Regions from separate parts of the Peribacillus sp. ACCC06369 genome, predicted to be linked through region 1. Evidence: a T-box and tRNA genes for the amino acid it is inferred to sense, from the RefSeq annotation. Region 1 holds a T-box; the other holds one or more tRNA genes.
What was found. The T-box of region 1 lies ahead of leuS (leucine--tRNA ligase). A T-box ahead of a tRNA ligase gene usually reads a tRNA of that ligase, here a tRNA-Leu.
Positions count from the first base shown of each region.

Region 2: it encodes a tRNA-Leu, which carries the amino acid that the T-box ahead of leuS (leucine--tRNA ligase) is inferred to sense. The anticodon was not compared.

Region 1 covers NZ_JAUCEN010000002.1:4,765,310-4,781,625, forward strand. Annotated here, with positions in the region: gene QUF78_RS24120 (spore coat protein) at 1-121, shown strand, start outside; gene QUF78_RS24125 (hypothetical protein) at 249-848, shown strand; gene QUF78_RS24130 (hypothetical protein) at 1,443-1,964, opposite strand; gene QUF78_RS24135 (DUF2716 domain-containing protein) at 2,062-2,553, opposite strand; gene QUF78_RS24140 (hypothetical protein) at 2,606-3,250, opposite strand; gene QUF78_RS24145 (ATP-binding cassette domain-containing protein) at 3,237-3,878, opposite strand; gene QUF78_RS24150 (DUF2705 family protein) at 3,890-4,612, opposite strand; gene QUF78_RS24155 (WxPxxD family membrane protein) at 4,605-5,336, opposite strand; gene QUF78_RS24160 (DUF2705 family protein) at 5,326-6,090, opposite strand; gene QUF78_RS24165 (DUF2712 domain-containing protein) at 6,161-6,646, opposite strand; gene QUF78_RS24170 (S8 family peptidase) at 6,927-10,091, opposite strand; gene leuS (leucine--tRNA ligase) at 10,432-12,846, opposite strand; T-box leader at 12,900-13,132, opposite strand; gene QUF78_RS24180 (DUF2524 family protein) at 13,286-13,549, opposite strand; gene QUF78_RS24185 (SMI1/KNR4 family protein) at 13,645-14,151, opposite strand; gene mnmL (tRNA modification radical SAM protein MnmL/YtqA) at 14,321-15,280, shown strand; gene mnmM (tRNA 5-(aminomethyl)-2-thiouridylate-methyltransferase MnmM) at 15,277-15,849, shown strand; gene QUF78_RS24200 (alpha/beta hydrolase) at 16,124-16,316, opposite strand, start outside.
Region 2 covers NZ_JAUCEN010000002.1:91,201-107,516, reverse strand. Annotated here, with positions in the region: gene radA (DNA repair protein RadA) at 1-546, opposite strand, end outside; gene clpC (ATP-dependent protease ATP-binding subunit ClpC) at 747-3,188, opposite strand; gene mcsB (protein-arginine kinase McsB) at 3,312-4,388, opposite strand; gene mcsA (protein-arginine kinase activator protein McsA) at 4,385-4,936, opposite strand; gene QUF78_RS01280 (CtsR family transcriptional regulator) at 4,958-5,419, opposite strand; rRNA gene rrf (5S ribosomal RNA) at 5,796-5,911, opposite strand; rRNA gene QUF78_RS01270 (23S ribosomal RNA) at 5,976-8,908, opposite strand; rRNA gene QUF78_RS01265 (16S ribosomal RNA) at 9,084-10,634, opposite strand; tRNA gene QUF78_RS01260 (tRNA-Ala) at 10,794-10,869, opposite strand; tRNA gene QUF78_RS01255 (tRNA-Pro) at 10,880-10,956, opposite strand; tRNA gene QUF78_RS01250 (tRNA-Arg) at 10,966-11,042, opposite strand; tRNA gene QUF78_RS01245 (tRNA-Leu) at 11,052-11,140, opposite strand; tRNA gene QUF78_RS01240 (tRNA-Gly) at 11,153-11,227, opposite strand; tRNA gene QUF78_RS01235 (tRNA-Leu) at 11,233-11,314, opposite strand; tRNA gene QUF78_RS01230 (tRNA-Lys) at 11,324-11,399, opposite strand; tRNA gene QUF78_RS01225 (tRNA-Thr) at 11,442-11,517, opposite strand; tRNA gene QUF78_RS01220 (tRNA-Val) at 11,528-11,603, opposite strand; rRNA gene rrf (5S ribosomal RNA) at 11,614-11,729, opposite strand; rRNA gene QUF78_RS01210 (23S ribosomal RNA) at 11,794-14,726, opposite strand; rRNA gene QUF78_RS01205 (16S ribosomal RNA) at 14,902-16,316, opposite strand, start outside.

The DNA of each region.
Region 1 (16,316 bases):
TACCCATGCCAAGATTTTCAACTACCTTTATGAAAGAAACCTCTATCCTGCATACGACTTGAACCAACTGCTTCAAAATGACGTCGATGTTGCCAATAAGGCTCTTTCCCAGCCATTCTAAATGCAAAAAAGGTAAGCATACCGATTGCTTGCCTTTTTGCCGCGTTCCGATTCCGGTTTTCATTATAATGTTATAATATATAAGAATTGGTTTTAATTAGGTTGAAAGTATTAAAGAGGTGAAAATCATGAAAAAGATCTTTTTATCCATCAGCATATCCCTACTATCATTTTCTTTAGTCGCCTGTAAGGCTGATGGGCCAAAATCCGAGAATATCCTTTCAGTTCCTGAGTTGACCGCTAGGGAAAAAGCAATCCTGGAGAGTTCAAGTGAACATTCCTTCCTTATCGATTTCAAAGTTGATGATACATACAAGGAGATATCCGTCTGGGTCGAGAAATATGAATTTGGTAAACTAGTTGAGGATGAAAAAGGCCGCATGACAACTGGGGTTGAAAAGAATGGGACGATTATCTTCACCACATCCAAAACGGATGATGACCAAGATCAATCGATGTTCAATATCAGCATTCAAAACGATGACGGTTTGGTTTCAGCTACTTATCCTGAGAGCATTGATAGAAAGGATTCCAGCGTATGGGGCAGTCCTGATAATATCAATATTAACAGCACAACAAAGCTTGCATTGGCGAGTATATGCTACTCAAGCGGAAATGGAGGCATACGTTCACTTTCCACTGATTTTTATGGTGATATGGATGCCCATATGGACGAGTTGAAGGAATACGATGTTGTCTACCTCCTCAGAAGTGAATTCACTAAATGAGCTGACAAATGCAGGGGCAAGTTGAATCGAACTTGCACCTGCAAAGTTTTTTATAGCACGCTAATACTACAAAACTCTATGGTTTCAAGAAAATAAATGAGACATTTGAAGATTCAAAAAAGGGTTGGCGATCAAATTGATGAAGTGAAAAAGCCCAAGCAAATGCTGATCTTGCTCATTCGATATATGAGCAAGTCCAAATAATGGGTATGGGAAAATTTTAATGAGTAAATTTTTCTACATTTTAAAAAGGGGTTGAAGGAAGAGGCATTTGGGTGTAATCTTTTAAAATAAAAAAAAACGGAAAGAAGATATTAAATTGAAGAAAATCATCCTCCTCTTTGCAGCAGTAGTCATTGCGAGCTCTCTCGGACATCAAATAACCGGCGGATATAATGACCCTCGAAAATCCCGCCCTAGGTATATACATTTGAAATAAGGAATCCTGCAAGATGACAGATTACGGATCAATGTTCCAACATTCCCCTAGTTTATCGTAAGTACACTAGACTTTTTTACCGAGATTAAAATAAGCTAATGAGAGTCCGCCAAGAGCGTACAAGTTCTTATTGTTCTAATATAAATTTTGTGAATTTATTTAAAGTCCTTCACTTCTAAATTAATACCATCTACTTTATCTTTATAGATAAAGAATGAAATTAATATATGGTTATCCTGATCAATATATTCAATTAATTTGTCAGTTTGATCACTGGAGCGCTCTATATAGTTTCCCCCATAGATTTTAATTAAGTCTTTTTCAGATGTACCTATGGAAACATTCTTAGAAGTCTTGGAGCTAGAATCAAAAGTTTCAATTCTATATATCCTGTTATTTTTTTTACCCTTATGTACAGTAATTCGTTTATTTAGATTTTTATCGATGTTATACATTTTATAACCCGGATGGCTAACATCTTTAGCGAGAGAAAAAAAGTGGTTCTTTCGATACTTTTCCATACTGTCCAATAAATATATATGATCTATATTTTCTTTTGATAGATCTGTCGTTTTTGTTTTATATTCATAAAACTTATACCCTACAAAAAAACTTATTACTGCTAAAATGATTATAGTAAATAACAAAAAATTGTTTGCTTTTTTTATTTTTTCCAATTATAAATACTCCTAAAAATTAATGGCTCTATTAAATGATAGTGTTGATTTTACCAAAACGATAAGGGGCCCAATATGGGGTCTTTAAAATTATATATCATTCCTGTCTTAAAATCTTATGAAACATCCTTGGCTTATGTTTACAAAAACCATTTATTAGTTCTTTTCCAAATATAGTTATACTTTTTTCCCATGGATGCCCTAAAAAGCCCCACTTAAAATCCTTCTGAATAAAGAAATAGTAATCGCCATTCGGAAAGATTGGTATTATCCATTCACCGAATTCATCTCTTTCAAACTTTACGTTTGGATTTACCCAATAACATTCGTGCTGCCAATCGAGTGCCAGTATATATTCGTTAAATGATGTGTTCTCTTTAAATACAAGTAATGCCTTTTCTTCGAGGTCATCATAAGCATCCAAATCCACTGACTCTCCGAAGTAATCAGAAACATCATATGTTATAAAAGGATACGGCACTTTAAAGGAAGGAAATTCAGAAATACTTGGCTCAAATTTAAAATCTCTATATATCCTTTCCCAAATTTGGTCGTACTCTTTGTCCGAAAAAGGAACCCAGTTCTTCATTAAATAACCACCTTTAAATTGCAGTTGCTAGGATCTCAAACTATTAAATTTCCTAAAATTTCTCATTATTTCTCTCCAATACCAGATCGCCCTCATTTGATATAAAACCATCTTTATCCATTTTCTTAATATATACGTTATAGCCCTTTTTCAGTTCGATCTCGATTGGTTTTTTCACTTTTTCGTCAATTTCCCATTGAATCGTTTGCAAGCTTTCGGTTTGCGTTTCATCTTTTATATCGACAAACACTCGGATTTTATCGGTTGTCCTTGTTAGTACATAATTCCCCGCTGGTATCTCTGTACCGACCACATAATGACCAGGATTTTTCATGATGATTTTTTGATTTTTTTTCCCTGCTTTTTTAAATTCAGAAGGCTTGAATTCGATCTTCCCTTTAATCGAGAATTTCACATTCATATGAAAGGGCTCTGCATGCAGTACAGCATTTTTGTGCATTTTATTGCTACCAACTTCCGCTTCATTATCGAGAGCTTTGATATCATAATAGCCCTGATCGATGTCTTTCCCGACCATGATGTTTTGTGATTCCAACACCTTATAGGAAGCAGCATTATTTTCGGTATTTCTATTAGCGGCACTCATCGCTGAAGAAACAAAGTACACTTTATAAATAAGAAATCCGCCTACTAATAATAGTAAAGTTATCGCGGCTATGGTTTTATTTAGAGTCAAGGACGATTCCTCCATTATCCATCTTTACATATTCATCGGCTAATGCCTCCAGGTCCTGTTTATGATGGCTTGTCAACAGAATGAGTGCACCGCGCTCTTTTTCTTCCTTCAAGATCTGATAAACTAGCGTAACACCTTCTTCATCGATGGCATTGGTCGGTTCATCCAATAATAAAATGTCCGGTTTTTCAAATATCGCTTGGGCGACGCTTAGACGCTGCTTCATTCCTAACGAAAATTTTCCAACCTTCATTTTTGATTCCGGATCAAGGCCGACTCTTTTTATATTCGCTTTAATATCTTCATCAGTGGCGATGTTCCTGATTTTTGCTAATATTTCCAGATTTGTATAAGCGTCATATTGGTGCAGCAGCGAAGTGTTTTCAATAATGACACTACTATTAGCAGGAAAGGAAATATCTTTATGAAGAATTTTTTCGTCTATGGCAATTTCTCCTGAGCTTGGCATGATTAATCCTGCAATCGCTCTAAGCAGCATCGTTTTACCGGAGCCATTCCTTCCATACAAACCATAAATTTTCCCGCTGTTAAACTCATAATTGATATCATGCAAAAGTGTCTTCTTCTTCATCTTTTTATGTAAAGAGCTAATTCGTATTTTTGTCATTGTGCACCTCGTTAAATTAAATCGATTTTCTTTAATCGTCTATAGGTTAAAACAGTTAAAATGATCGTCATTACGGTTAAAACGATATAAGCATTTACTGTTGATATTCCGCCAGTTTCAAGTACATCACTTCTTACATACATGCCGAAATTGGGAAGCAAAAAATATAAAATCCACGTCAGCTTTTGTGTAGATAATAGAACTCCGCCTACTGTAACCGAAAAAAGCACATAAACATTTATCAGCAATAAAGATACTTCCTCCGTAAAATGAAGTTCGAGTGCCATTTGAATGAAAATCAGGACAATATTGGACATCATATAAAGACCCGCTATACAAATCAATGATTGAAAATCATCATAAAAAAAAACCTGATCCTCCTTATTTATAAAAGCGAATATGATCGAGAAAAGAAGTTGAATTAACGATAATCCAGATATAAGGATCATTAAGTTCCCGATTCTTCTAAGCCCAAGTTTCACCCTGCTTTTTTCCCTGATCATGAGGTAGACCCCATAACCGGAAATATATTGCCGCAAATAACCTAACGACAAAAAACTCAATCCAGAAAAAAACATATACCATGTTCCCAATACAACAAACTTATTACTGATCGGAACTCCGCTAACGATCATATATCCCGTAAGATCGGTTTTAGAGCCATCGAAATAATCAAATAGTAAAATTTGCAACAAAATGACGATCAACATCGTTAAGAAGATTCGTTTAGTCATCAGAAAAACCAAAAATGAAATCTTTTTTCTCGATCGCAAATAGCCCAAGTAAAACCATCACGAGAGATAGAAATAATTCTTTTCCAATCATGATTAGCGAATAATATCCTGTAATTCCGCTGCTTAATAAAGGATCGATAACATTTGCGGAGCTGGCAGGACCCCAATCAATATTCAGCTGACTCTTCATCACATATAATAGAAAACAGATACAAAAGGTTGCTGCCGTCGCTATGATTGAATTGGAATAATCAAAAATGAAATAATAAAGCAGGCCAATCGAGAAATATATACACGTCAATAGGGCTAAATTAAGAAGAGATAAGTTCCAATATTTTGATGATATAAAGTGAAATCTATCGAATATGAAAACAGCTGCGAAATTAATCAAGAAAATGATGAACGCAAAGATAAACGAACTTATAAAAACTTGGATGGTCCGTCTCCGATACATGTCGATTCTTGATTGTAAGCGAACGATAATGTGTGGATGCTCATCTTCAATAAAAAAACGATAAAATAGTAACAAAGGAACAATATATGTGATCAATAAATTTTTAACCGAGAGATAGCCATCTACACTCGCACTTACATCAATGATCAAAAGATACGCTGGGTCTAGCTGCTTTATTTTTAAATAATGAATATTATAGGTCATCCATAAACATCCAAATAACAGAACAAGCAGCAGTGATACATATACTTTTTTTTGATTAGACTTCATCACTTTTCACCTTATACATGAACCCGATAATGATGATCGCTAAAAAAAGAATGGTAGATTTAAAGAAAATCAAAATGAAAGCTTCTAAGGTCACTTCGTTAAAAGGTTGAAAAATTAGGGCCACTGAATAATTCAACCCTAAAATTTGTGAAAACCAAATAACAAAGCTTAACGGATACGTATACTTTATATCCGGAAAACACCAACTAAGGACGGTAGCCATGCCTGCGCATAAACTAGTGAAAAATCCAAAAATGATGATATAAAACACATTGCTAACAAAAGGCATTTTGTTGGCGAGTGTATATAAAGGATTTTCCGGCGATAAATCTGGTGATAAACCCATATCAAATTCACCATTCATGAATACCAAATATGCAATAATCATGTTTAATAGCAAGCAACCAACCATGACTAAAAAGGAAAATGACATATTTCCGAATAGCATGGTTTTATAATAATTATATCTCCCTTTTTTGGTCGCTACGATATATCGGTAGCCTGTTTTATAGTCTTGGATATAGCTGTCGGCACACAAGATTAATAGAAAAATAGGCAAAAACCAAATAAGTAGTATTTGCATCATATGACCTAATGAACTTCCCGCTAAAAAAGTGGCTAGATGGGGCATGATCCATGACTCTAAAACATTGCCGATCAAAATAAAAATATCAATAATAACAATCGCCACAATACATAACACGATGAACTTTGTTTTTTTATTATTTGTTAATCGATAATAATAACTATTCATTTTGTCTCCCTTTAGAAAGCCACCTTGAGTCAACAATCATCCAAGGTGGCTTCACCATATTCATCATTTTTTATTTATTATATTCCGTGGTGTAAAAAGTCTTATACTGTCCAGGTAATATTCTCCCGGTCTCCTCATCCCAATACCCTTCTACTGAATAGGTGCTAGAATTTACATTATTATTTTCTGCCGTTAATCGTACCTCGGTCGCATTGGCACCTGCATTGCCTTTAATATAATGATTGCGCCCACTTTTTGAGTCTTTATTGCCAGCTTTCACATCCACTGCAGGAGATACATTCGTGCCATCGCTTTTTTCGAGCCAATACTTCGTATAAGTATTCGTACCTTCTTGTGAAAAATACATCCTCACCTTCCATGTATTCCGTTCTGTAGTCGTTTGGCGATACTTTGTACCTGTAGATGTGTTTGCTTGATCTTTCTTAATCATAAAAGAATATCCCGAATTCTCATTTCCAGCTTCAACTGAAAGCGTTCCTAACCCGATTGAGCAAGCTAAAATAGTACCTAATGCTATTACTCTTCCTTTTTTCATCATTATAATTCCTCCTGAAATTTGGTATTACTGCAATTTGACTTTTATTCTTTCTCTTCTCCTTTTCTCTAATAAAGTTTTATAGTACAAGAAAAAAGAGTAGGTTCTATTTCAGAATTAAAACGCGAAACTCCAGATCTGACATCATGCAATGACAACACACAGTCAAAAGACACGCTCATGGCAAAAACACCGCTGATTATCGAGCGGTGTTTTCATTCGTCTTCTCACATAAAAAGGCCGTTTAACATGTAAGTTAAACGGCCTTCACCTCTTATAACTATTTTGATTTTTTAACGGTTACTTTTGTTGCTTTTCCTGTATTGCCCGCTTTGTCTTTTGCTGAAGCATATAATGCGGACCCTGCCTTTTGCTTGCTGATTTTAATGGAGAAGTTCCCCTTGTTATCAGCTTTTGCCGTTCCGATGTTTTTATTGCTGTACTTCACGGTAACGGTTGAACCGATTTCCGCTTTACCTGTTACTTTGGTGGCTTTGTCGTTCACTTCATTCACTTTCGGTGCTCCTGGAGCCGTTTTATCTTTAACCGTTACTTTTGCTGCTTTTCCTGTATTGCCTGCTTTGTCTTTTGCAGAGGCATATAATGCGGACCCTGCTTTTTGCTTGCTGATTTTGATGGAGAAGTTCCCCTTGTTATCAGCTTTTGCCGTTCCGATGTTTTTATTGTTGTACTTCACGGTAACGGTTGAACCGATTTCCGCTTTACCTGTTACTTTGGTGGCTTTGTCGTTCACTTCATTCACTTTCGGTGCACCTGGGGCGGTTTTATCCAGAACAGTTACGGTTGTCGCCTTACTTTCCCGTTTTGCTAGATCTGTAGCTGTGACTGAAAGTTTAGTGCCAGCTTTTTGTTTGCTGATTTTCACTTTGAAATTCCCTTTGCTGTCCGTGTTACCTGAACCAATTACTTTTTTTGCATTATTTTTGACCGTGATTTTCATGTCCGCTTGTGATTGACCAGTTACATACGTATCTTTGTCACTTACAGCTTTAACGGTTGGCTTATTAGGGGTTTCCCCTTTCTTCACGAATACTTTGATTGAAGAGGTTGCCAGTTTTGAAGAATCAGAGATATTCACAGTAAGCATTTGCTCAGCTTTTTGGACCGGAATCGTAACGGTGAACGTTCCGTTAGCTGACGCCGTTCCTTTACCGATCGTTTTGCTTCCGCTTTTCACTTCGATTACTGAACCTTTTTTAGCTGAACCAGTCAGTTTTGTTTGCGTATCCATCACAAGATTGACTTTTGCTTTTAAATCCACTGCACTAAGTGCACTGTATGCATTCAGCCTTCCATATCCGGATACTAAATCTTTTCCGACAGGAAGTTCTTCTTCTGGTATTATGATTTCTCCATCCTCAGGTGGATAGTCCTCATAAGGGTCTACATTATCTTCTTCTTCAAAAGCAACATATTCCGATGTCTCATGAAGGATTTCCCTTACTTCATTCAATTTCAATCCAGGGTTTCCGGATAATAACAAGGCCGTAGCTGCCGCAACATGGGGAGCTGCCATTGATGTACCATCCATATAGGTAACATTTCCATTAGGTACAAGGCTCGGGATGCCTGTCCCTGGAGCGACCATGTCCAATTTCGTTCCATAATTGGAATAATCCGATACTAAATCAAGGGCATTGGTTGCGCCGACGGAAATGGCGTATTTAGATGATGCAGGATAAGAAAGACCTTCCATCCCATCATTACCGCTTGCTACGACAACCATTACATTTTTGGCGGCTGCATCTTTCAAGGCGTGTTCAATCGTCCTGCTATATTCTCCGCCCAAGCTAAGGTTTATGACCTTGGCACCATGTTCCACGGCATATTTAATGCCTAGTGCAATTTTCTCATTGTCTCCATATCCTGAAGAGTCCAAGACCTTTACAGGCATGATTTTAGCTACTGGATTGATTCCTTGCATGGAATAGCCATTGTCTGCTTTTGCAGCGATAATTCCGGATACATGTGTACCATGGCCATTGTCATCGACGGCATTTCCCTTCTTATCAATGAAATTCTTGCCTAAGTCCATGCGAACCGTATCTTTCAAATCCGCAAGTGAATCATCGACACCTGTGTCGATAACCGCTACTAATGTATCCTTTAGATTACGTTTCTTAATAAGGTTTTGCAGTTTTTCGTTATCGATGTCCGCACCCTTTATGCCCTCTTCACCACCGAGGTTATTTAAAGACCATTGATACGATGATTGAATATCGGCTGAAAGTGCTTTATACGTTTTTACCGGTTCGATATATTCCACTTCTGGAAGATTTTCAATACCGGAAAGAGCTGCTGTGCTCATTTTTGCTTGATTCTTTAACTCTACGACATACATATCATCATACAGAACCTCTTGTTTCTTAGGTGCCGATAATGTTCCATATCCTTTTCCGCTTACTTTGGATTGGACAGAGCTTAATGACTTCCCTGGTTTAAGTTTGACGATATATTTGTTCTTTATATTTTTCGAAGCCGGAACTTCAATTCCCGCTTTGCTTGCGATATCGACGATTCTCTCACCGGCAAGCTTATCAAGATTGATTTTCTTTGCAATGCCGTCCATATCCTTTTTCAATCCAGCCGGAGCGACGTCTGCCGTCTTAGTGAATAAAGCTTTAATCGCTTCTTGCTGCTTGTTGCTAATGACTGCCGTACTGCTTGCTCCATTTTCATTAAGATCCTCAATAAGGGGCTTAATGACGACTAAATGATTATAGACGGCTTCCCTTGCCGTTTTATTACCAGCCAGATGAAGTGCCAGGAATGGAGAAGCCTTATAGTATAAAGAGGACATGGTGCGTCCCTCAGATGATTTCGTGAGAACTTCATCTCTAAACACGCGGAGTGTTTTCAACATGGATTCTCCCGTTTTCTTATCGTTTACACTCAATTCAACCGGGCATGATTCGAGATTTTCCCCTTCGTCCCCGGCAGATGGTGGCAATGTCACTGAATGGGCATTGATGGAGTATTCAGCTACATTTTCCGCATCCGGTAGAGGATTTCCTTCATCATCCGTATCGCCGAAATATTCAACTTTAACATAATATGTGCCGTCCCAAGCATATGGGAAATCGACTACAGCTTTTTCATCAGGATAAGAAGAGACAAAATAATTGCTCTCATCTTTTTCTGCTTTTTCTTTATCTTGATATACGGAAATATTCAAGATTTTATCCGAATTGACTTCGAACTCAATATGGGAGAATTTTTGTATTTCTTCTTGTGTGGGACTGATTTGATACCATTGAACACCCGGCTTTTCAAACTTCCCGTCCAAAGTGTCCCCATTTTTAATCGTATTTACATTTTCAATAGGTGTTACAGCTGCAGCTTGAGAATTTTGTGGAACCAAGCTGAAAATCAGTGCAAAAATAAGCACAAACACCGTAATTCGACTCACATTCTTAAATTTCACAGTTCCGCCTCCAATATTTGGTTATAAAATAACAGTACTATACCAAACTATCACACTGTATAATTTTATCAACCAATTTTTTCCCTTTTTTATGAGAAATGCTTGATATAATTGGACAGCGAGCAGAAAAATGATTCTCCTGTACCAATTAAGCAAGATATTTGAGCTCCGATCGACACCTTATAAGGATTGTTGATGCCAAAATTTGATAGATTCATCGTTAATGGACTTAAATCGGTGAAAATCCTAACATGACCTAATTCCTAAGTTCCGCCAATGCCCGCGAAAAAAAAAGCTGTCCCAGCATTAAAACATGCGGAACAGCTCTCATTCGATTTCGTTAGTTTGCGACGATATTGACTAATTTACCTGGTACAGCAATGACTTTACGGATGGTTTTCCCATCGATTTGTTCTTTGATGGAATCATCACCCATCGCAATTTCTTCCAACTTTTCTTTCGTAGTGTCAGTCGGCACCATTAATTTCGTTTTGACTTTTCCGTTGATTTGGATGACGATTTCGACTTCGTTATCCACTAACTTCGCTTCGTCGAACGCCGGCCATGTTCCGTATGTGATGCTCTCGGAATGGCCTAGTTTAGACCAAAGCTCTTCGGCGATATGCGGTGCAACCGGTGCAAGCAATTTGACGAAGCCTTCGATATATACTTTAGGAAGCGAATCGGCTTTATAAGCATCATTGATGAAAACCATCAATTGTGAAATCGCCGTATTGAATTTCAATTCTTCATAATTCTCGGTCACTTTTTTAACTGTTTGATGATAGACTTTTTCAAGCTTGCCCGTGTCATCCGTTTCGGTCATCTTATCTGTGATCGAACCGTCTTCGTTGACTAATAAACGCCAAATGCGGTCAAGGAATCTGCGGGAACCGTCCAATCCGTTTGTAGACCAGGCAATCGAAGCATCCAATGGTCCCATGAACATTTCGTACATGCGAAGTGTATCTGCACCATGGCTTTCAACGATATCATCCGGGTTCACGACATTCCCTTTTGATTTACTCATTTTTTCATTATTCTCGCCAAGGATCATCCCTTGGTTAAATAGGTTTTGGAAAGGTTCCTTCGTTGGCACAACACCGATATCGTATAGGAATTTATGCCAGAAACGAGCGTAAAGCAAGTGAAGCACCGCATGCTCAGCGCCGCCAATATAAATGTCGACCGGCATCCATTCTTTTAATTTTTCAGGATCTGCGAGTGCTTCCTTGTTGTCCGGATCGATATAACGAAGGAAGTACCAGCTGCTGCCTGCCCATTGTGGCATCGTATTTGTCTCACGGCGCCCTTTTCGTCCGTTTTCATCCGTTACGTTCACCCATTCCGTAATGTTCGCAAGTGGTGATTCGCCCGTACCCGAAGGCTTGATGTCCGTAGCTTTCGGTAAAATCAATGGAAGTTCTTCTTCCTTCACTGCAGACATCGTGCCGTCTTCCCAATGAATGATTGGAATCGGTTCACCCCAGTAACGTTGACGGCTGAATAACCAGTCGCGAAGACGGTAAGTTATTTTCTTCGTGCCGATTTCTTTTTCTTCCAGCCATTTGATCATGGTTGAAATGCCTTCTTCTTTATTCAATCCATCAAGGAATTCCGAATTCACATGAAGGCCATCGCCTGTATATGCTTCACTTGTCACATCTCCGCCAGCTACGACTTCCTTGATCGGCAAGTTGAACTTGACTGCAAATTCATAATCCCGCTCATCATGCGCAGGAACGGCCATGATCGCACCTGTTCCGTAGCTGATCAACACGTAATCAGCAATCCAGATCGGCATTTTTTCGCCGTTTACCGGGTTAATGGCATATGCCCCCGTGAACACGCCTGATTTATCCTTAGCCAAGTCTGTTCTTTCCAAATCGCTTTTATGTTTCACTTCATCTAAATATGCGTCGACTGCCGACCTTTGATCAGCTGTCGTAATTTTATCGACAAAGTGATGTTCAGGTGCCAATACGGCATATGTTGCACCGAATAACGTATCTGGACGGGTCGTGAATACCGTGAATGTATCTTCAAAGCCATCGATATTGAATGTAACCTCCGCTCCCTCGGAACGTCCAATCCAGTTACGTTGCATATCCTTGATGTTTTCAGGCCAATCCACATCATTCAAATCGTCGATTAAGCGGTCCGCATAAGCCGTGATTCGAAGCATCCATTGTTTCATCGGGCGGCGCTCAACCGGATGGCCTCCACGCTCACTTTTTCCATCGATGACTTCTTCGTTCGCCAATACCGTGCCAAGAGCCGGACACCAGTTAACGGCCACTTCATCAATATATGCAAGGCCCTTTTCATATAATTTCAAGAAGATCCATTGCGTCCATTTGTAATAGTCGGGATCTGTCGTGTTTATTTCGCGATCCCAATCATAAGAAAAACCAAGGGCTTTGATTTGGCGGCGGAACGTGTTGATATTGTGCTCCGTGAATTCAGCTGGATCATTTCCCGTATCGATCGCATATTGCTCTGCCGGAAGTCCAAATGCATCCCAGCCGATCGGGTGTAAAACATTATACCCCTGCGCCCGTTTCATACGTGCTAAAATATCGCTTGCCGTATAACCTTCCGGGTGCCCCACATGAAGACCTGCGCCTGAAGGGTATGGGAACATATCCAGCGCGTAGAATTTACGTTTGCCGCTTTCTTCACCCGTTTTGAATGTCTTATTGCCTTCCCAATACTGCTGCCATTTCGTTTCTATGCTTCTATGGTCAAAACTCATATGATTTCCTCCTAATTTCCGTATAAAAAACAATAAAAAACCCCTCATCCCAAAATAGGGACGAGAGGATTATGTATATCTTCCCGCGGTACCACCCACATTGGCGATAGCTAAAATCCGCCCAGCTTAAAACATCCGTAACATGGATTAAAACGCCAGGCATTACTTTTTACCTTCACACCCGGAACTCCAAGGGGAGTTCACGACCCTCCCAGGTTGACTTGCACCACCCGTCAACTCTCTTTACTGGAATCAAATCGCTACTGTTCCTCATCATAGTCTTTATGAGAATATTTGATTATATTAATTCTAGTCAATTTCACCGATAATTGCAATAGCCGTACATAAACATTATCGACAGGTTTTTCATTATATATTCGAATTCAAGGAAAATCGTGCAAAAAAGGGAGCTATGCATCCATAGCTCCCTTGCTTCCCTTTAATGCCGCAGTAAAATCATTTCATTTTTCAATTCATTCATCTGCTGCCGCATCCGCGAAAGCATATCCCGTTGTTGGGCATTCGAACTGGCATACAATCGTTCCATATCCGTCAAAGCCTCTTCGATATACTTTTGCGAATTTTGAAATTGTTCATCATCATAATGCTCCTGCCGTGAGGCCTCGTTAAATTCAAACTCTGCAAAATGGAGAGCTCCTTCACATTGCTCTAAAAAATGATCGACGGATTGTCTGGTTGCCATTACAAACCCTCTCCTTCGCGTCTCATGTGGATGATTCGGAATCATCTTGTTTAGTTTGAGCAAATAACGAGTGGATTATCATTTTTTTTGAGGAATCAACCTTTATCCCAAAACTTCTCCCCATGATGGGAAATGAACTGCTCGATCCACTCGGCAAAGCCCATATGGAGTTTCTCGCCTTCTTCAAAATCATCAATATGGCCTTTTACCATTAAATAATCCTTATCACCTTTAGCGACGGCTTCCCCATCTATCACGATATTATCTTGATAAATGCATGCCACTTTATAACATCCTTCGTATGAATTTTCATATGTGTAATTAACAATATCATCCAGGCTGTATAAATCATTTTCCCCGCCAGATTCCACATTATCGAATAGACGGCATCCATTCGTTATTTTTAAAAACTCTTTATAATCATCGGGCAGAAGCAATCCGGTTTTCTTTTCAAAGGAATGAATTTGTTCATCCGAAGCAGGTGAATTGAAGGTGCAAGTGGCTTTGTATATGAACCCATCTTCATTTACTTCGATCACCTGATTATTTTCGGCTAATTTCTTTTTCATTTGATTAATCGCTTCTTCAACTTGACCGGTCATGTCCATCAGCTCCCGATTGGATATAGTCATTCATTAGATATACTGAAAATAGCAGCTAAATTTTAACCTTCAAGTATACAGTATACGCTTATTTTTCAAAAAAAGACCTAGCTGCCAGAATGTTGTATAATATATGTTGCGCTTTATTTTTAATTAGGAGGTTGCTGATTTGAATCAAGCAAACCCGTTTATATATGCAACGGATAACAAACGATATCATACATGGAATTACCACTTGAGAAATCATTTTGGACATAAGGTTTTTAAAGTTGCCCTGGATGGCGGTTTTGACTGCCCGAACCGTGATGGCACCGTCGCACATGGAGGCTGCACCTTCTGCAGTGCCTCAGGCTCGGGTGACTTTGCGGGCAGCAGGGTTGAACCGTTAGAAGTCCAATTTAAGAAAATCAGCGAACGGATGCATCATAAATGGAAAGACGGAAAATATATGGCCTATTTCCAAGCGTTCACGAATACCCATGCACCCGTGGCAGAGCTTCGCGAGAAATATGAAAGTGTATTGACCCAGGAAGGTGTCGTCGGACTCTCCATCGCGACACGCCCGGATTGCCTCCCAGATGATGTAGTCGAGTATTTAGCGGAATTGAACGAGCGCACTTACCTATGGGTGGAACTCGGTCTCCAGACGGTTCATGAAAAGACCGCGACGGTGATCAACCGTGCCCATGACTTCAATTGCTACAAAGAGGGTGTCGATAAACTGCGTAAACACGGCATCCGCGTATGCTCCCATATCATCAATGGTCTTCCTCAGGAAGATTACGAAATGATGATGGAAACAGCCCGGGAAGTCGCCAAACTCGATGTGCAGGGCATAAAGATCCATTTACTTCATCTATTAAAAGGGACACCAATGGTCAAACAATATGAAAAAGGCCTACTTGAGTTTCTCGACCGTGACGATTATGTCAGCCTGGTATGTGACCAGTTGGAAATTATCCCTCCAGAAATGATTGTTCACCGCATTACGGGTGACGGTCCGATCGATTTGATGATCGGACCAATGTGGAGCGTCAATAAATGGGATGTCTTGAATGCCATTGACGCCGAATTGAAACGCCGCCACAGCTGGCAGGGGAAAAATCATCAGACGGAGGTACAAACATGAAGCTTGATCGAATTTTGCCATTCGCCAGGATTCTGCTTGAAAAGGCGGTTCAGCCTGGAGATATAAGCATTGATGGCACGATGGGCAACGGTTTTGATACGGTCTTTCTTGCAGGACTTACAGGTGAAAACGGACATGTCTATAGTTTTGACATTCAGAAAGAAGCCCTCCAAACCACAGCGGCGAAACTGAAGGCCGAGAATTTACAAGCGCACTGCACCCTCATTCACGATGGGCATGAACAATTGAGCAAATACATCAGGCAAGAACATTCCGGAAAGATCACAGGTGCCATATTCAACCTAGGCTACCTTCCTGGCGGAGACAAATCAATCATCACCCAAGCAGATACGACGATATCGGCCATTGAACAGCTGTTCGAGATGCTGGCACCAGAAGGCATCATCATCCTCGTCATTTATCATGGACATCCAGGGGGATCTGAAGAACGGGATGCATTGATGGATTATGTACGGGACTTTCCTCAACAGAAAGCGCATATCCTGAAATACGGTTTCATCAACCAAGCCAACAATCCGCCATTCATCGTGGCGATTGAAAAGAGATGATCACGCATGACACCGTTCTTTAGTAACGGTGTTTTTGCATTAGACATTCGTTTAAGCCTCCACTCGAAGGGTGCATGGAACAAAATATGAAAGCCCCCCTTTTAGACCTATTCGCCAATATCCTCCACATTATAAAAAGATACTTGTTATGTATTCCGTGCACCGGTCATCAAGACGAACGAATTGCTTACAAACACAGGTTAATCCAAATCAAAAGAGCTGCCAAAGATCTCACTTCGGCAGCTTTTTCATTATATCCCGCAGTATGTACCGATCAAACGACATACCCTAATATCTTTAAACGATTTTCAACAAAACTCAGTGCATATTGAAATACATCATCACGCTCTGGCTCGTTGAAGATTTCATGATAAAGCTTCGGCCATTCCTTATATTGCTTTTCACTGGCCAAATTATAATTAAACCACTCACGAACCGCCTTCTTATTCACGATTTTGTCATCTCCG
Region 2 (16,316 bases), 4.7 Mb from region 1:
CGTTTGAATGGAGTCAATAATGACCAAATCCGGTTTTACCTCTGTAATCGCCTGTTGGATATAGTCCATATCGGTTTCAGCATAGACAAATAGATTTTCTGACATGGTCCCAAGCCGGTCCGCTCTCAATTTGGTTTGCTTGACTGACTCTTCACCTGATATATAAAGCACTTTTTTCTGTTTATGTGCCAATTGGGAGGATACCTGCAAAAGTAGAGTCGATTTACCTATACCCGGATCGCCTCCGATCAATACAAGTGACCCCTGTACGATCCCGCCCCCAAGAGCACGATTCAATTCCATTAAATCCGTCTTAATCCGTGGTTCTTTTTCTGATTGAATAGTAGTTATGGGCGCTGCCTTTTCCCTTTCCCCGGAACCTCTAACCTCGGAATGGGTAAAAGCACCTTTTCTAGCAGGTTTAACGATTTCAGTTTCCTCGACCATTTTGTTCCATTCACCGCAACCTGGGCATTTCCCCATCCATTTCGCGGATTCATATCCACAAGACTGACACATAAATTTGGTTTTCTTCTTTACAGCCATAAATTACTCCTCTTTCTTTGGAAAAAATACCTATTTTAAGGATATTATATCTCTGTTTTATTTAAACCTTCTTAAGGCTAAGTTTTTTAAAAAAAATAATCATTCTACATTGTCCAACTTATACTCATTTTTACCTATGGATAAAAAACAGAGGTACACTGCAAAAAAATCTGCCGTGTACCTCGAAGTTTAGAAACAGGTTATTCACTTACATTAACAGGCTCACCTTGTCGGATTGCAAACTCATTATTCACGACATCCATCACGACCGTTTGCCCTTTTTTCACGTTACCCTTAAGCAACTCCTCGGAAAGATAATCTTCTACATGCTTCTGAAGCGCCCTGCGGATTGGTCGTGCCCCATATTCAGGATCGAAACCTTCCGTAGCAATTTTTTCTCTAGCAGCATCTGTCAGTTCCAAGTATATTTCCTGTTCTTTCAAACGGGTAGTAAGCTGATTTGACATTAATGTGACGATTTGTTTTAAATGATCCTTCTCTAATGAGTGGAACACGATAGTTTCATCAATACGATTCAGGAATTCCGGACGGAATGCTCGTTTGAGTTCTTCCATCACTTTCCCTTTCATATTTTTGTAATCCTGGCCGGTATCCTGGATGTTAAAGCCGACATACTTATCAATTTTCAAGGCAGATGCCCCTACATTCGATGTCATAATCAGAATGGTATTCCTGAAATCGACAGTACGCCCCTTGGAATCTGTCAGTCTTCCATCTTCCAAAACTTGAAGAAGAATATTGAAGACATCTGGATGTGCCTTTTCTATTTCATCAAGCAGAACGACTGAATATGGTTTCCTCCGCACTTTTTCCGTTAACTGTCCGCCTTCTTCGTATCCAACATATCCTGGAGGGGATCCAACAAGACGTGAAGTCGAATGTTTCTCCATATATTCGGACATATCTATACGGATCATAGCATCTTCATCACCAAAAATGGATTCAGCTAAAGCACGGGCAAGCTCGGTTTTACCGACCCCTGTAGGTCCCAAGAAGATGAATGAACCAATTGGACGTTTAGGATCTTTTAAACCTGCTCTTGCGCGTCGTACTGCTTTAGAAACCGCAATGACGGCCTCTTCCTGCCCAATTACGCGATCGTGGAGGATTGATTCCATATTAAGCAGTTTATCTGACTCTGTTTGCGCCAGTTTAGTGACTGGAACTCCCGTCCAGCTGGATACGACGTGCGCAATATCATCCACAGTCACTTCACTGTTCTCTTGCCCTTGTTTTTCTTTCCAAGTCTTTTTCGTTTCTTCCAATTGTTCTCTTAAGCGTTGTTCTGTATCGCGAAGCGAAGCAGCTTTTTCAAATTCCTGGCTCTGAACGGAAGCATCCTTTTCCTTACGAACATCATCTAGCTTCACTTCAAGTTCCTTTAAGTTTGGTGGCGTTGTGTATGAACGTAACCTAACCTTGGATCCAGCTTCATCAATCAAGTCAATCGCTTTGTCCGGTAAAAAGCGATCGGAAATATAACGGTCGGATAATTTGACTGCGGCATCAATCGCTTCGTCAGTAATCGAGACACGGTGATGGGCTTCATAACGGTCACGCAAACCCTTGAGAATTTGAATGGATTCTTTCATGGTCGGTTCATCTACTTGGATTGGCTGGAAACGACGTTCAAGCGCAGCATCTTTTTCAATATACTTACGGTACTCATCCAAAGTGGTAGCACCGATACATTGTAATTCACCACGGGCCAATGATGGTTTAAGGATATTGGAGGCATCGATTGCACCTTCTGCACCGCCTGCACCAATCAATGTGTGCAATTCATCGATGAATAAGATGATATTACCCGCCTGACGAATTTCATCCATCACTTTCTTCAATCGGTCCTCGAATTCACCCCGATATTTAGTACCTGCCACAACAGTACCCATATCTAGGGTCATTACGCGTTTATCTCGTAAAATTTCAGGTACCTCATTATTGATGATCTGTTGGGCAAGCCCTTCAGCAATGGCTGTTTTACCTACCCCAGGTTCACCGATTAATACTGGGTTATTTTTTGTACGACGGCTTAATACCTCAATGACACGTTGTATTTCCTTACTTCTTCCGATAACGGGATCCAAGCTTCCTTCCCGGGCAATCGCTGTTAAATCACGGGCAAGGCCATCCAGTGTCGGTGTGCTAGCATTTGAAGCAGCTGAACCTTGATGACCACCTGATTCATTGCTGCCCAAAAGTTGTAATACCTGTTGTCGGGCTTTATTTAAACTTACTCCCAGATTATTCAACACGCGGGCGGCTACACCTTCCCCTTCTCGTATCAGACCAAGAAGTACATGCTCTGTTCCAACATATGAATGACCTAATTTTCTCGCCTCATCCATGGAAAGCTCAATGACTTTCTTAGCTCTTGGGGTATAATGTATCGTTTGAGCCGTATCCTGTCCACGGCCAATTAAATTTTCCACTTCTTTCTGAATCTTATCCGGTCCCAATCCAAGAGCATATAACGCTTTGGCTGCAATGCCATCACCTTCTCGGACCAGGCCCAGTAAAATATGTTCCGTGCCAATATTGTTATGACCTAAACGGATTGCCTCTTCTTGGGCTAATGCTAATACTTTCTGGGCTCTTTCAGTAAAACGACCAAACATCATAGGGAATTCCTCCTTAAGAATTTTCGTTTTGAATAAAGTTGTAGACAATTCTCTAAGTAATGGCAGGTTCTTGCTCCATATCTATTCATGAATATTGGTACTCACCAAAGAGGATAATGACCTCTATGAGGAGGAAGATTCCGTGAAATTCAAGCGTTCTCGGATGAGTGCTGCTCTACGGATATCCCTTTCATGGGATTTTAAAGGGCCACCTGCATACTTTTGTAAAAATCCCGACTGTGTCAAAATCATCAACTCATTTAGAATGCTTTTAGAAATATTTTTTATATACCCAAGATCTATACCTAGCCTAACATCTGAGATACAGGTAGCAGCTTCCTTGGTCTCGATGATTCGAGCATTGGACAATATCCCATATGAACGGAAAACTCTATCTTCTAATTGTATGTGGGAAGTCCTCGCTAATGCATCCCGCGCTGACCGTTCCTGGGCTATGATTTGTTGCACTACACTTGTTAGATCTTCAACGATATCCCTCTCCGACTTTCCGAGAGTGATTTGATTAGAGATTTGAAAGATATTCCCTAACGCTTGACTGCCCTCTCCATAAATCCCTCGTACCACCAACCCCAATTGGTTGATAGCCGGTATGATATTATTCATTTGCTGAGTAAGGACCAGGCCTGGCAGATGCATCATGACTGAAGCCCTTAATCCTGTTCCCACATTAGTTGGACAACTAGTTAGGTATCCTCTTTCTTCATCATATGCATAGTCTATGGATTCTTCAATCCAATCGTCAAGAACATTTGCAATCTTTAAGGTTTCCTTTAGCTGCAACCCCGACATTAAACACTGAATACGAAGATGGTCCTCTTCGTTTATCATGATACTGATTTCTTCATTTTCCGAAAGGAGACATGCGCTTTTCGCTGATTCCTCAACTAAATGAGGGCTGATTAAATGTTTTTCAACGAGAACGCGCTTTTCCAGTGGCTGTAATTGGTCAATCTCTAGAAGTTCCAGTTTCCCAATCTCTGGAGTAACTTCCTCTTCAATTCTTTTTTTGACCAATTCAATTATTTTTTTAGCTTCTTCGTTAGAAAAGGAGGTTGGGAAGGTAAAGTCTTTGAAATTCCTGGCCAATCGAATCCTGGAACTCAATACAATATCGATCTCCGGCCCTTCGGCACTCATCCAGGAACTCAAGGCGTTTTCTACAAACTTTTCCAAGCTCATAATTCCTCGCCTCCCTCTTGTGCATCATACCTTTTTTCAAGGGAACGAACCTTATCTCTTACCTCTGCCGCTTTCTCAAACTCCTCTTGAATAATGTGGGTCTTTAAAACTTCTTTCAAATCCAAAATTTGCTTTCGAAGATATATGGTGCCACCAATCCTTTTTGGAATTTTCCCTATATGTGCTGTATTGCCGCTATGAACCCTTTTTAAAATAGGGTTTAACTGTTCATTGAATGTTTTATAACATTCGGCACAGCCAAACTTACCAATATGGACAAATTCTTTATAGGAACGATGACAATTCGGGCAACGCCTCTCTTCCGATTTGGGAAATGCATTTGCCTTTGTCTGTTGAATATTCGACTCCATATTCAACAATCCTGCTAATAAATTATTTATTGAAAAACCAGGTCCCCCTGCATCCATGAACATCTCACCTTTTTCCTGAGCACATTTCTCACAAATCATGACTTCAGTCTTTTTTCCATTGATGATTTTGGTGAAGTGTAGGGTAGCAGACCTTTGATGACATTCTTGGCAAATCAACGTTCATCACCTCTGCCAGTTTCATTTATATTTTAAAGTCGTAAGCATCGCAGTTAAAATTCTTGCCCTAAGCTCATCGCGGTCAGGTAGGTCGATATAAATCACCGATCTATCTATGACACTCATCATAATCTTTGCTTCTCTTTCATTAATGACTTCCTCATTCATCAGCCGGGAAATTACTCCTTCAGCCATCGATTGAGTTACCCTAGAGCCAATAAGCGATAATAATTGGTTAATAAGTTGCACGGAATCCTGTGATTCCACTTTCATGATGCGTATATAACCGCCGCCTCCACGCTTACTCTCTACAACATAACCTCTCTCGATTGTAAACCGGGTATTGATTACGTAATTGATTTGAGAAGGAACACACTGAAATTTATCTGCTATTTCACTTCTTTTAATCTCTAAGATATCTTTTTGACTTATTTCCAGCACTTGCTTCAAATAAGTTTCGATAACATCAGATATGTTTCTCACTCAGCCTCCTCCATTCTGACTTTGACTATATTTGACTATTATTATACAAGGAAAAATGCATTTTGCAACTTAAACGCACTTTCTTTCTGTATTATCCATTTTCTCCAAATTATATGTAGTTACATACCCCATTGAACATTAAAGTTGAAATATCTTACATAAATACCCTGAAAAGATAAATGCAAAACCTGCAATTTTTTCTTCTCCTCAAAGCTCCTTCACCTAAATTCAACCTTTTTCTCCAGCTCGTCCGTTCCCTCTAATGGTATTTTAACCAACAAATAGATCCAGCCCTATGCTGACCCTGGAGATAAAAAACCTATTCGTTAATTAGAATATCAAAAAAGACCAGCCAGAATGGCTGATCTTAGATATGGCTTGGCGGCGTCCTACTCTCACAGGGGGAAACCCCCAACTACCATCGGCGCTGAAGAGCTTAACTGCCGTGTTCGGAATGGGAACGGGTGTGACCTCTTCGCTATCGCCACCAAACAATAAAGGAACGTTGTTCCTTCAAAACTAGATAATAAGAAGGTATTTCATTTTTTAAAAAGCGTTGGTTAAGTCCTCGATCTATTAGTATCAGTCAGCTCCACATGTCGCCACGCTTCCACCTCTGACCTATCAACCTGATCATCTTTCAGGGATCTTACTAGCTTGCGCCATGGGAAATCTCATCTTGAGGGGGGCTTCATGCTTAGATGCTTTCAGCACTTATCCCGTCCGCACGTAGCTACCCAGCTATGCCTTTGGCAAGACAACTGGTACACCAGCGGTGCGTCCATCCCGGTCCTCTCGTACTAAGGACAGCTCCTCTCAAATTTCCTGCGCCCGCGACGGATAGGGACCGAACTGTCTCACGACGTTCTGAACCCAGCTCGCGTACCGCTTTAATGGGCGAACAGCCCAACCCTTGGGACCGACTACAGCCCCAGGATGCGATGAGCCGACATCGAGGTGCCAAACCTCCCCGTCGATGTGGACTCTTGGGGGAGATAAGCCTGTTATCCCCGGGGTAGCTTTTATCCGTTGAGCGATGGCCCTTCCATGCGGAACCACCGGATCACTAAGCCCGACTTTCGTCCCTGCTCGACTTGTAGGTCTCGCAGTCAAGCTCCCTTGTGCCTTTACACTCTACGAATGATTTCCAACCATTCTGAGGGAACCTTTGGGCGCCTCCGTTACTCTTTAGGAGGCGACCGCCCCAGTCAAACTGCCCACCTGACACTGTCTCCCACCCCGATAAGGGGCGCGGGTTAGAATTTCAATACAGCCAGGGTAGTATCCCACCAACGCCTCCACCGAAGCTAGCGCTCCGGCTTCTCAGGCTCCTACCTATCCTGTACAAGCTGTACCAAAATTCAATATCAGGCTGCAGTAAAGCTCCACGGGGTCTTTCCGTCCTGTCGCGGGTAACCTGCATCTTCACAGGTACTATAATTTCACCGAGTCTCTCGTTGAGACAGTGCCCAGATCGTTACACCTTTCGTGCGGGTCGGAACTTACCCGACAAGGAATTTCGCTACCTTAGGACCGTTATAGTTACGGCCGCCGTTTACTGGGGCTTCGGTTCAAAGCTTCGCTTGCGCTAACCTCTCCCCTTAACCTTCCAGCACCGGGCAGGTGTCAGCCCCTATACTTCGCCTTGCGGCTTCGCAGAGACCTGTGTTTTTGCTAAACAGTCGCCTGGGCCTATTCACTGCGGCTTTTCCGGGCTATTCACCCTAAAAAGCACCCCTTCTCCCGAAGTTACGGGGTCATTTTGCCGAGTTCCTTAACGAGAGTTCTCTCGCACACCTTAGGATTCTCTCCTCGCCTACCTGTGTCGGTTTGCGGTACGGGCACCTTACATCTCACTAGAGGCTTTTCTTGGCAGCGTGGAATCAGGAACTTCGGTACTATATTTCCCTCGCCATCACAGCTCCGCCTTAATGGAAACGGGATTTGCCTCGTTTCCGGCCTAACTGCTTGGACGCGCATATCCAACAGCGCGCTTACCCTATCCTTCTGCGTCCCCCCATCGTTCAAACGATGTATAGGTGGTACAGGAATATCAACCTGTTGTCCATCGCCTACGCCTTTCGGCCTCGGCTTAGGTCCCGACTAACCCTGAGCGGACGAGCCTTCCTCAGGAAACCTTAGGCATTCGGTGGAAGGGATTCTCACCCTTCTTTCGCTACTCATACCGGCATTCTCACTTCTAAGCGCTCCACCAGTCCTTCCGGTCTGACTTCAACGCCCTTAGAACGCTCTCCTACCATCGACACCTAATGGTGTCAATCCACAGCTTCGGTGATACGTTTAGCCCCGGTACATTTTCGGCGCGGAGTCACTCGACCAGTGAGCTATTACGCACTCTTTAAATGGTGGCTGCTTCTGAGCCAACATCCTGGTTGTCTAAGCAACTCCACATCCTTTTCCACTTAACGTATACTTTGGGACCTTAGCTGGTGGTCTGGGCTGTTTCCCTTTCGACTACGGATCTTATCACTCGCAGTCTGACTCCCAAGAATAAGTATTTGGCATTCGGAGTTTGACTGAATTCGGTAACCCGTTGGGGGCCCCTAGTCCAATCAGTGCTCTACCTCCAATACTCTCATCTTGAGGCTAGCCCTAAAGCTATTTCGGAGAGAACCAGCTATCTCCAGGTTCGATTGGAATTTCTCCGCTACCCACACCTCATCCCCGCACTTTTCAACGTGCGTGGGTTCGGGCCTCCATTCAGTGTTACCTGAACTTCACCCTGGACATGGGTAGATCACCTGGTTTCGGGTCTACGACCTCATACTCATTCGCCCTATTCAGACTCGCTTTCGCTGCGGCTCCGTCTTATCAACTTAACCTCGCATGAAATCGTAACTCGCCGGTTCATTCTACAAAAGGCACGCCATTACCCATTAACGGGCTTTGACTACTTGTAGGCACACGGTTTCAGGATCTATTTCACTCCCCTTCCGGGGTGCTTTTCACCTTTCCCTCACGGTACTGGTTCACTATCGGTCACTAGGGAGTATTTAGCCTTGGGAGATGGTCCTCCCTGCTTCCGACGGGATTTCTCGTGTCCCGCCGTACTCAGGATCCACTCAGGAGGGAACGAAGTTTCAACTACAGGGTTTTTACCTTCTTTGACGGACCTTTCCAGGTCACTTCATTTACCCCGTTCCTTTGTAACTCCATGTTGAGTGTCCTACAACCCCAAGAGGCAAGCCTCTTGGTTTGGGCTAATTCCGTTTCGCTCGCCGCTACTCAGGAAATCGCATTTGCTTTCTCTTCCTCCGGGTACTTAGATGTTTCAGTTCCCCGGGTCTGCCTTCAGTACCCTATGTATTCAGGTAAAGATACTGTTCCATTACGAACAGTGGGTTTCCCCATTCGGAAATCTCCGGATCAAAGCTTACTTACAGCTCCCCGAAGCATATCGGTGTTAGTCCCGTCCTTCATCGGCTCCTAGTGCCAAGGCATCCACCGTGCGCCCTTTCTAACTTAACCGTTAAAAAGATCTTACAGATGCTTTGAAAAAAATTAATTGCCTTCTATCTATTATCTAGTTTTCAAGGAACAAAGCAGAAAGAATCCATCACATCGTGATGTTTTTCTTCCCTATCTGAATGAATTACTCATTCAAAACTGAACAAAACAAAAGCGCTCTCGTAATTATCCTTAGAAAGGAGGTGATCCAGCCGCACCTTCCGATACGGCTACCTTGTTACGACTTCACCCCAATCATCTGTCCCACCTTAGGCGGCTGGCTCCATAAAGGTTACCTCACCGACTTCGGGTGTTACAAACTCTCGTGGTGTGACGGGCGGTGTGTACAAGGCCCGGGAACGTATTCACCGCGGCATGCTGATCCGCGATTACTAGCGATTCCGGCTTCATGTAGGCGAGTTGCAGCCTACAATCCGAACTGAGAATGGCTTTATGGGATTCGCTTACCTTCGCAGGTTTGCAGCCCTTTGTACCATCCATTGTAGCACGTGTGTAGCCCAGGTCATAAGGGGCATGATGATTTGACGTCATCCCCACCTTCCTCCGGTTTGTCACCGGCAGTCACCTTAGAGTGCCCAACTGAATGCTGGCAACTAAGATCAAGGGTTGCGCTCGTTGCGGGACTTAACCCAACATCTCACGACACGAGCTGACGACAACCATGCACCACCTGTCACTCTGTCCCCCGAAGGGGAAAGCCCTATCTCTAGGGTTGTCAGAGGATGTCAAGACCTGGTAAGGTTCTTCGCGTTGCTTCGAATTAAACCACATGCTCCACCGCTTGTGCGGGCCCCCGTCAATTCCTTTGAGTTTCAGCCTTGCGGCCGTACTCCCCAGGCGGAGTGCTTAATGCGTTAGCTGCAGCACTAAAGGGCGGAAACCCTCTAACACTTAGCACTCATCGTTTACGGCGTGGACTACCAGGGTATCTAATCCTGTTTGCTCCCCACGCTTTCGCGCCTCAGTGTCAGTTACAGACCAGAAAGTCGCCTTCGCCACTGGTGTTCCTCCAAATCTCTACGCATTTCACCGCTACACTTGGAATTCCACTTTCCTCTTCTGCACTCAAGTTCCCCAGTTTCCAATGACCCTCCACGGTTGAGCCGTGGGCTTTCACATCAGACTTAAAGAACCACCTGCGCGCGCTTTACGCCCAATAATTCCGGACAACGCTTGCCACCTACGTATTACCGCGGCTGCTGGCACGTAGTTAGCCGTGGCTTTCTGGTTAGGTACCGTCAAGGTACCAGCAGTTACTCTGGTACTTGTTCTTCCCTAACAACAGAACTTTACGACCCGAAGGCCTTCTTCGTTCACGCGGCGTTGCTCCGTCAGACTTTCGTCCATTGCGGAAGATTCCCTACTGCTGCCTCCCGTAGGAGTCTGGGCCGTGTCTCAGTCCCAGTGTGGCCGATCACCCTCTCAGGTCGGCTACGCATCGTCGCCTTGGTGAGCCATTACCTCACCAACTAGCTAATGCGCCGCGGGCCCATCTATAAGTGACAGCCGAAACCGTCTTTCCATCTTCTCTCATGCGAGAAAAGAACGTATCCGGTATTAGCTCCGGTTTCCCGAAGTTATCCCAGTCTTATAGGCAGGTTGCCCACGTGTTACTCACCCGTCCGCCGCTAATCTCAGGGAGCAAGCTCCCATCGATTCGCTCGACTTGCATGTATTAGGCACGCCGCCAGCGTTCGTCCTGAGCCAGGATCAAACTCTCCGAAGAAATGTTTGACTTGCTCATTTTGCTTTTTTGATAGTGTGTGCTCACTTAAAATTTAACGTTGGCGCTTTGTTTTGTTCAGTTTTCAAAGAGCAATTTGATCCTTTTAAAGAATCAACTTTCTAATCATATCAAAGCCATTTGGGCTTGTCAAGTTTTTTTTGGTGGAGCCTAGCGGGATCGAACCGCTGACCTCCTGCGTGCAAGGCAGGCGCTCTCCCAGCTGAGCTAAGGCCCCAAAAAAATCATGGTCGGGAAGACAGGATTCGAACCTGCGACCCCTTGGTCCCAAACCAAGTGCTCTACCAAGCTGAGCTACTTCCCGAAAAAAATATGGTGCGCCCGGCGGGAGTCGAACCTACAACCTTCTGATTCGTAGTCAGATGCTCTATCCAATTGAGCTACGGGCGCATATTAAGATGGTGCCGAGGACCGGAATCGAACCGGTACGGTAGTCACCTACCGCAGGATTTTAAGTCCTGTGCGTCTGCCAGTTCCGCCACCCCGGCATAAATAAATAGTGGAGCGGAAGACGGGATTCGAACCCGCGACCCCAACCTTGGCAAGGTTGTATTCTACCACTGAACTACTTCCGCAAACATGCGGGTGAAGGGACTTGAACCCCCACGCCTTGCGGCGCCAGATCCTAAGTCTGGTGCGTCTGCCAATTCCGCCACACCCGCATAATAAAATGGTGAGCCATGAAGGATTCGAACCTTCGACCCTCTGATTAAAAGTCAGATGCTCTACCAACTGAGCTAATGGCTCATATAAACTATTTATATATGCTATATTAAGCTTGTATGAAGATGGTGCCGGCAAGAGGACTTGAACCCCCAACCTACTGATTACAAGTCAGTTGCTCTACCAGTTGAGCTACACCGGCAGGTGTAAAATGGTGGAGGATGACGGGATCGAACCGCCGACCCTCTGCTTGTAAGGCAGATGCTCTCCCAGCTGAGCTAATCCTCCATATATAACTGCTTGGCGGCGTCCTACTCTCACAGGGGGAAACCCCCAACTACCATCGGCGCTGAAGAGCTTAACTGCCGTGTTCGGAATGGGAACGGGTGTGACCTCTTCGCTATCGCCACCAAACAATAAAGGAACGTTGTTCCTTCAAAACTAGATAATAAGAAGGTATTTCATTTTTTAAAAAGCGTTGGTTAAGTCCTCGATCTATTAGTATCAGTCAGCTCCACATGTCGCCACGCTTCCACCTCTGACCTATCAACCTGATCATCTTTCAGGGATCTTACTAGCTTGCGCCATGGGAAATCTCATCTTGAGGGGGGCTTCATGCTTAGATGCTTTCAGCACTTATCCCGTCCGCACGTAGCTACCCAGCTATGCCTTTGGCAAGACAACTGGTACACCAGCGGTGCGTCCATCCCGGTCCTCTCGTACTAAGGACAGCTCCTCTCAAATTTCCTGCGCCCGCGACGGATAGGGACCGAACTGTCTCACGACGTTCTGAACCCAGCTCGCGTACCGCTTTAATGGGCGAACAGCCCAACCCTTGGGACCGACTACAGCCCCAGGATGCGATGAGCCGACATCGAGGTGCCAAACCTCCCCGTCGATGTGGACTCTTGGGGGAGATAAGCCTGTTATCCCCGGGGTAGCTTTTATCCGTTGAGCGATGGCCCTTCCATGCGGAACCACCGGATCACTAAGCCCGACTTTCGTCCCTGCTCGACTTGTAGGTCTCGCAGTCAAGCTCCCTTGTGCCTTTACACTCTACGAATGATTTCCAACCATTCTGAGGGAACCTTTGGGCGCCTCCGTTACTCTTTAGGAGGCGACCGCCCCAGTCAAACTGCCCACCTGACACTGTCTCCCACCCCGATAAGGGGCGCGGGTTAGAATTTCAATACAGCCAGGGTAGTATCCCACCAACGCCTCCACCGAAGCTAGCGCTCCGGCTTCTCAGGCTCCTACCTATCCTGTACAAGCTGTACCAAAATTCAATATCAGGCTGCAGTAAAGCTCCACGGGGTCTTTCCGTCCTGTCGCGGGTAACCTGCATCTTCACAGGTACTATAATTTCACCGAGTCTCTCGTTGAGACAGTGCCCAGATCGTTACACCTTTCGTGCGGGTCGGAACTTACCCGACAAGGAATTTCGCTACCTTAGGACCGTTATAGTTACGGCCGCCGTTTACTGGGGCTTCGGTTCAAAGCTTCGCTTGCGCTAACCTCTCCCCTTAACCTTCCAGCACCGGGCAGGTGTCAGCCCCTATACTTCGCCTTGCGGCTTCGCAGAGACCTGTGTTTTTGCTAAACAGTCGCCTGGGCCTATTCACTGCGGCTTTTCCGGGCTATTCACCCTAAAAAGCACCCCTTCTCCCGAAGTTACGGGGTCATTTTGCCGAGTTCCTTAACGAGAGTTCTCTCGCACACCTTAGGATTCTCTCCTCGCCTACCTGTGTCGGTTTGCGGTACGGGCACCTTACATCTCACTAGAGGCTTTTCTTGGCAGCGTGGAATCAGGAACTTCGGTACTATATTTCCCTCGCCATCACAGCTCCGCCTTAATGGAAACGGGATTTGCCTCGTTTCCGGCCTAACTGCTTGGACGCGCATATCCAACAGCGCGCTTACCCTATCCTTCTGCGTCCCCCCATCGTTCAAACGATGTATAGGTGGTACAGGAATATCAACCTGTTGTCCATCGCCTACGCCTTTCGGCCTCGGCTTAGGTCCCGACTAACCCTGAGCGGACGAGCCTTCCTCAGGAAACCTTAGGCATTCGGTGGAAGGGATTCTCACCCTTCTTTCGCTACTCATACCGGCATTCTCACTTCTAAGCGCTCCACCAGTCCTTCCGGTCTGACTTCAACGCCCTTAGAACGCTCTCCTACCATCGACACCTAATGGTGTCAATCCACAGCTTCGGTGATACGTTTAGCCCCGGTACATTTTCGGCGCGGAGTCACTCGACCAGTGAGCTATTACGCACTCTTTAAATGGTGGCTGCTTCTGAGCCAACATCCTGGTTGTCTAAGCAACTCCACATCCTTTTCCACTTAACGTATACTTTGGGACCTTAGCTGGTGGTCTGGGCTGTTTCCCTTTCGACTACGGATCTTATCACTCGCAGTCTGACTCCCAAGAATAAGTATTTGGCATTCGGAGTTTGACTGAATTCGGTAACCCGTTGGGGGCCCCTAGTCCAATCAGTGCTCTACCTCCAATACTCTCATCTTGAGGCTAGCCCTAAAGCTATTTCGGAGAGAACCAGCTATCTCCAGGTTCGATTGGAATTTCTCCGCTACCCACACCTCATCCCCGCACTTTTCAACGTGCGTGGGTTCGGGCCTCCATTCAGTGTTACCTGAACTTCACCCTGGACATGGGTAGATCACCTGGTTTCGGGTCTACGACCTCATACTCATTCGCCCTATTCAGACTCGCTTTCGCTGCGGCTCCGTCTTATCAACTTAACCTCGCATGAAATCGTAACTCGCCGGTTCATTCTACAAAAGGCACGCCATTACCCATTAACGGGCTTTGACTACTTGTAGGCACACGGTTTCAGGATCTATTTCACTCCCCTTCCGGGGTGCTTTTCACCTTTCCCTCACGGTACTGGTTCACTATCGGTCACTAGGGAGTATTTAGCCTTGGGAGATGGTCCTCCCTGCTTCCGACGGGATTTCTCGTGTCCCGCCGTACTCAGGATCCACTCAGGAGGGAACGAAGTTTCAACTACAGGGTTTTTACCTTCTTTGACGGACCTTTCCAGGTCACTTCATTTACCCCGTTCCTTTGTAACTCCATGTTGAGTGTCCTACAACCCCAAGAGGCAAGCCTCTTGGTTTGGGCTAATTCCGTTTCGCTCGCCGCTACTCAGGAAATCGCATTTGCTTTCTCTTCCTCCGGGTACTTAGATGTTTCAGTTCCCCGGGTCTGCCTTCAGTACCCTATGTATTCAGGTAAAGATACTGTTCCATTACGAACAGTGGGTTTCCCCATTCGGAAATCTCCGGATCAAAGCTTACTTACAGCTCCCCGAAGCATATCGGTGTTAGTCCCGTCCTTCATCGGCTCCTAGTGCCAAGGCATCCACCGTGCGCCCTTTCTAACTTAACCGTTAAAAAGATCTTACAGATGCTTTGAAAAAAATTAATTGCCTTCTATCTATTATCTAGTTTTCAAGGAACAAAGCAGAAAGAATCCATCACATCGTGATGTTTTTCTTCCCTATCTGAATGAATTACTCATTCAAAACTGAACAAAACAAAAGCGCTCTCGTAATTATCCTTAGAAAGGAGGTGATCCAGCCGCACCTTCCGATACGGCTACCTTGTTACGACTTCACCCCAATCATCTGTCCCACCTTAGGCGGCTGGCTCCATAAAGGTTACCTCACCGACTTCGGGTGTTACAAACTCTCGTGGTGTGACGGGCGGTGTGTACAAGGCCCGGGAACGTATTCACCGCGGCATGCTGATCCGCGATTACTAGCGATTCCGGCTTCATGTAGGCGAGTTGCAGCCTACAATCCGAACTGAGAATGGCTTTATGGGATTCGCTTACCTTCGCAGGTTTGCAGCCCTTTGTACCATCCATTGTAGCACGTGTGTAGCCCAGGTCATAAGGGGCATGATGATTTGACGTCATCCCCACCTTCCTCCGGTTTGTCACCGGCAGTCACCTTAGAGTGCCCAACTGAATGCTGGCAACTAAGATCAAGGGTTGCGCTCGTTGCGGGACTTAACCCAACATCTCACGACACGAGCTGACGACAACCATGCACCACCTGTCACTCTGTCCCCCGAAGGGGAAAGCCCTATCTCTAGGGTTGTCAGAGGATGTCAAGACCTGGTAAGGTTCTTCGCGTTGCTTCGAATTAAACCACATGCTCCACCGCTTGTGCGGGCCCCCGTCAATTCCTTTGAGTTTCAGCCTTGCGGCCGTACTCCCCAGGCGGAGTGCTTAATGCGTTAGCTGCAGCACTAAAGGGCGGAAACCCTCTAACACTTAGCACTCATCGTTTACGGCGTGGACTACCAGGGTATCTAATCCTGTTTGCTCCCCACGCTTTCGCGCCTCAGTGTCAGTTACAGACCAGAAAGTCGCCTTCGCCACTGGTGTTCCTCCAAATCTCTACGCATTTCACCGCTACACTTGGAATTCCACTTTCCTCTTCTGCACTCAAGTTCCCCAGTTTCCAATGACCCTCCACGGTTGAGCCGTGGGCTTTCACATCAGACTTAAAGAACCACCTGCGCGCGCTTTACGCCCAATAATTCCGGACAACGCTTGCCACCTACGTATTACCGCGGCTGCTGGCACGTAGTTAGCCGTGGCTTTCTGGTTAGGTACCGTCAAGGTACCAGCAGTTACTCTGGTACTTGTTCTTCCCTAACAACAGAACTTTACGACCCGAAGGCCTTCTTCGTTCACGCGGCGTTGCTCCGTCAGACTTTCGTCCATTGCGGAAGATTCCCTACTGCTGCCTCCCGTAGGAGTCTGGGCCGTGTCTCAGTCCCAGTGTGGCCGATCACCCTCTCAGGTCGGCTACGCATCGTCGCCTTGGTGAGCCATTACCTCACCAACTAGCTAATGCGCCGCGGGCCCATCTATAAGTGACAGCCGAAACCGTCTTTCCATCTTCTCTCATGCGAGAAAAGAACGTATCCGGTATTAGCTCCGGTTTCCCGAAGTTATCCCAGTCTT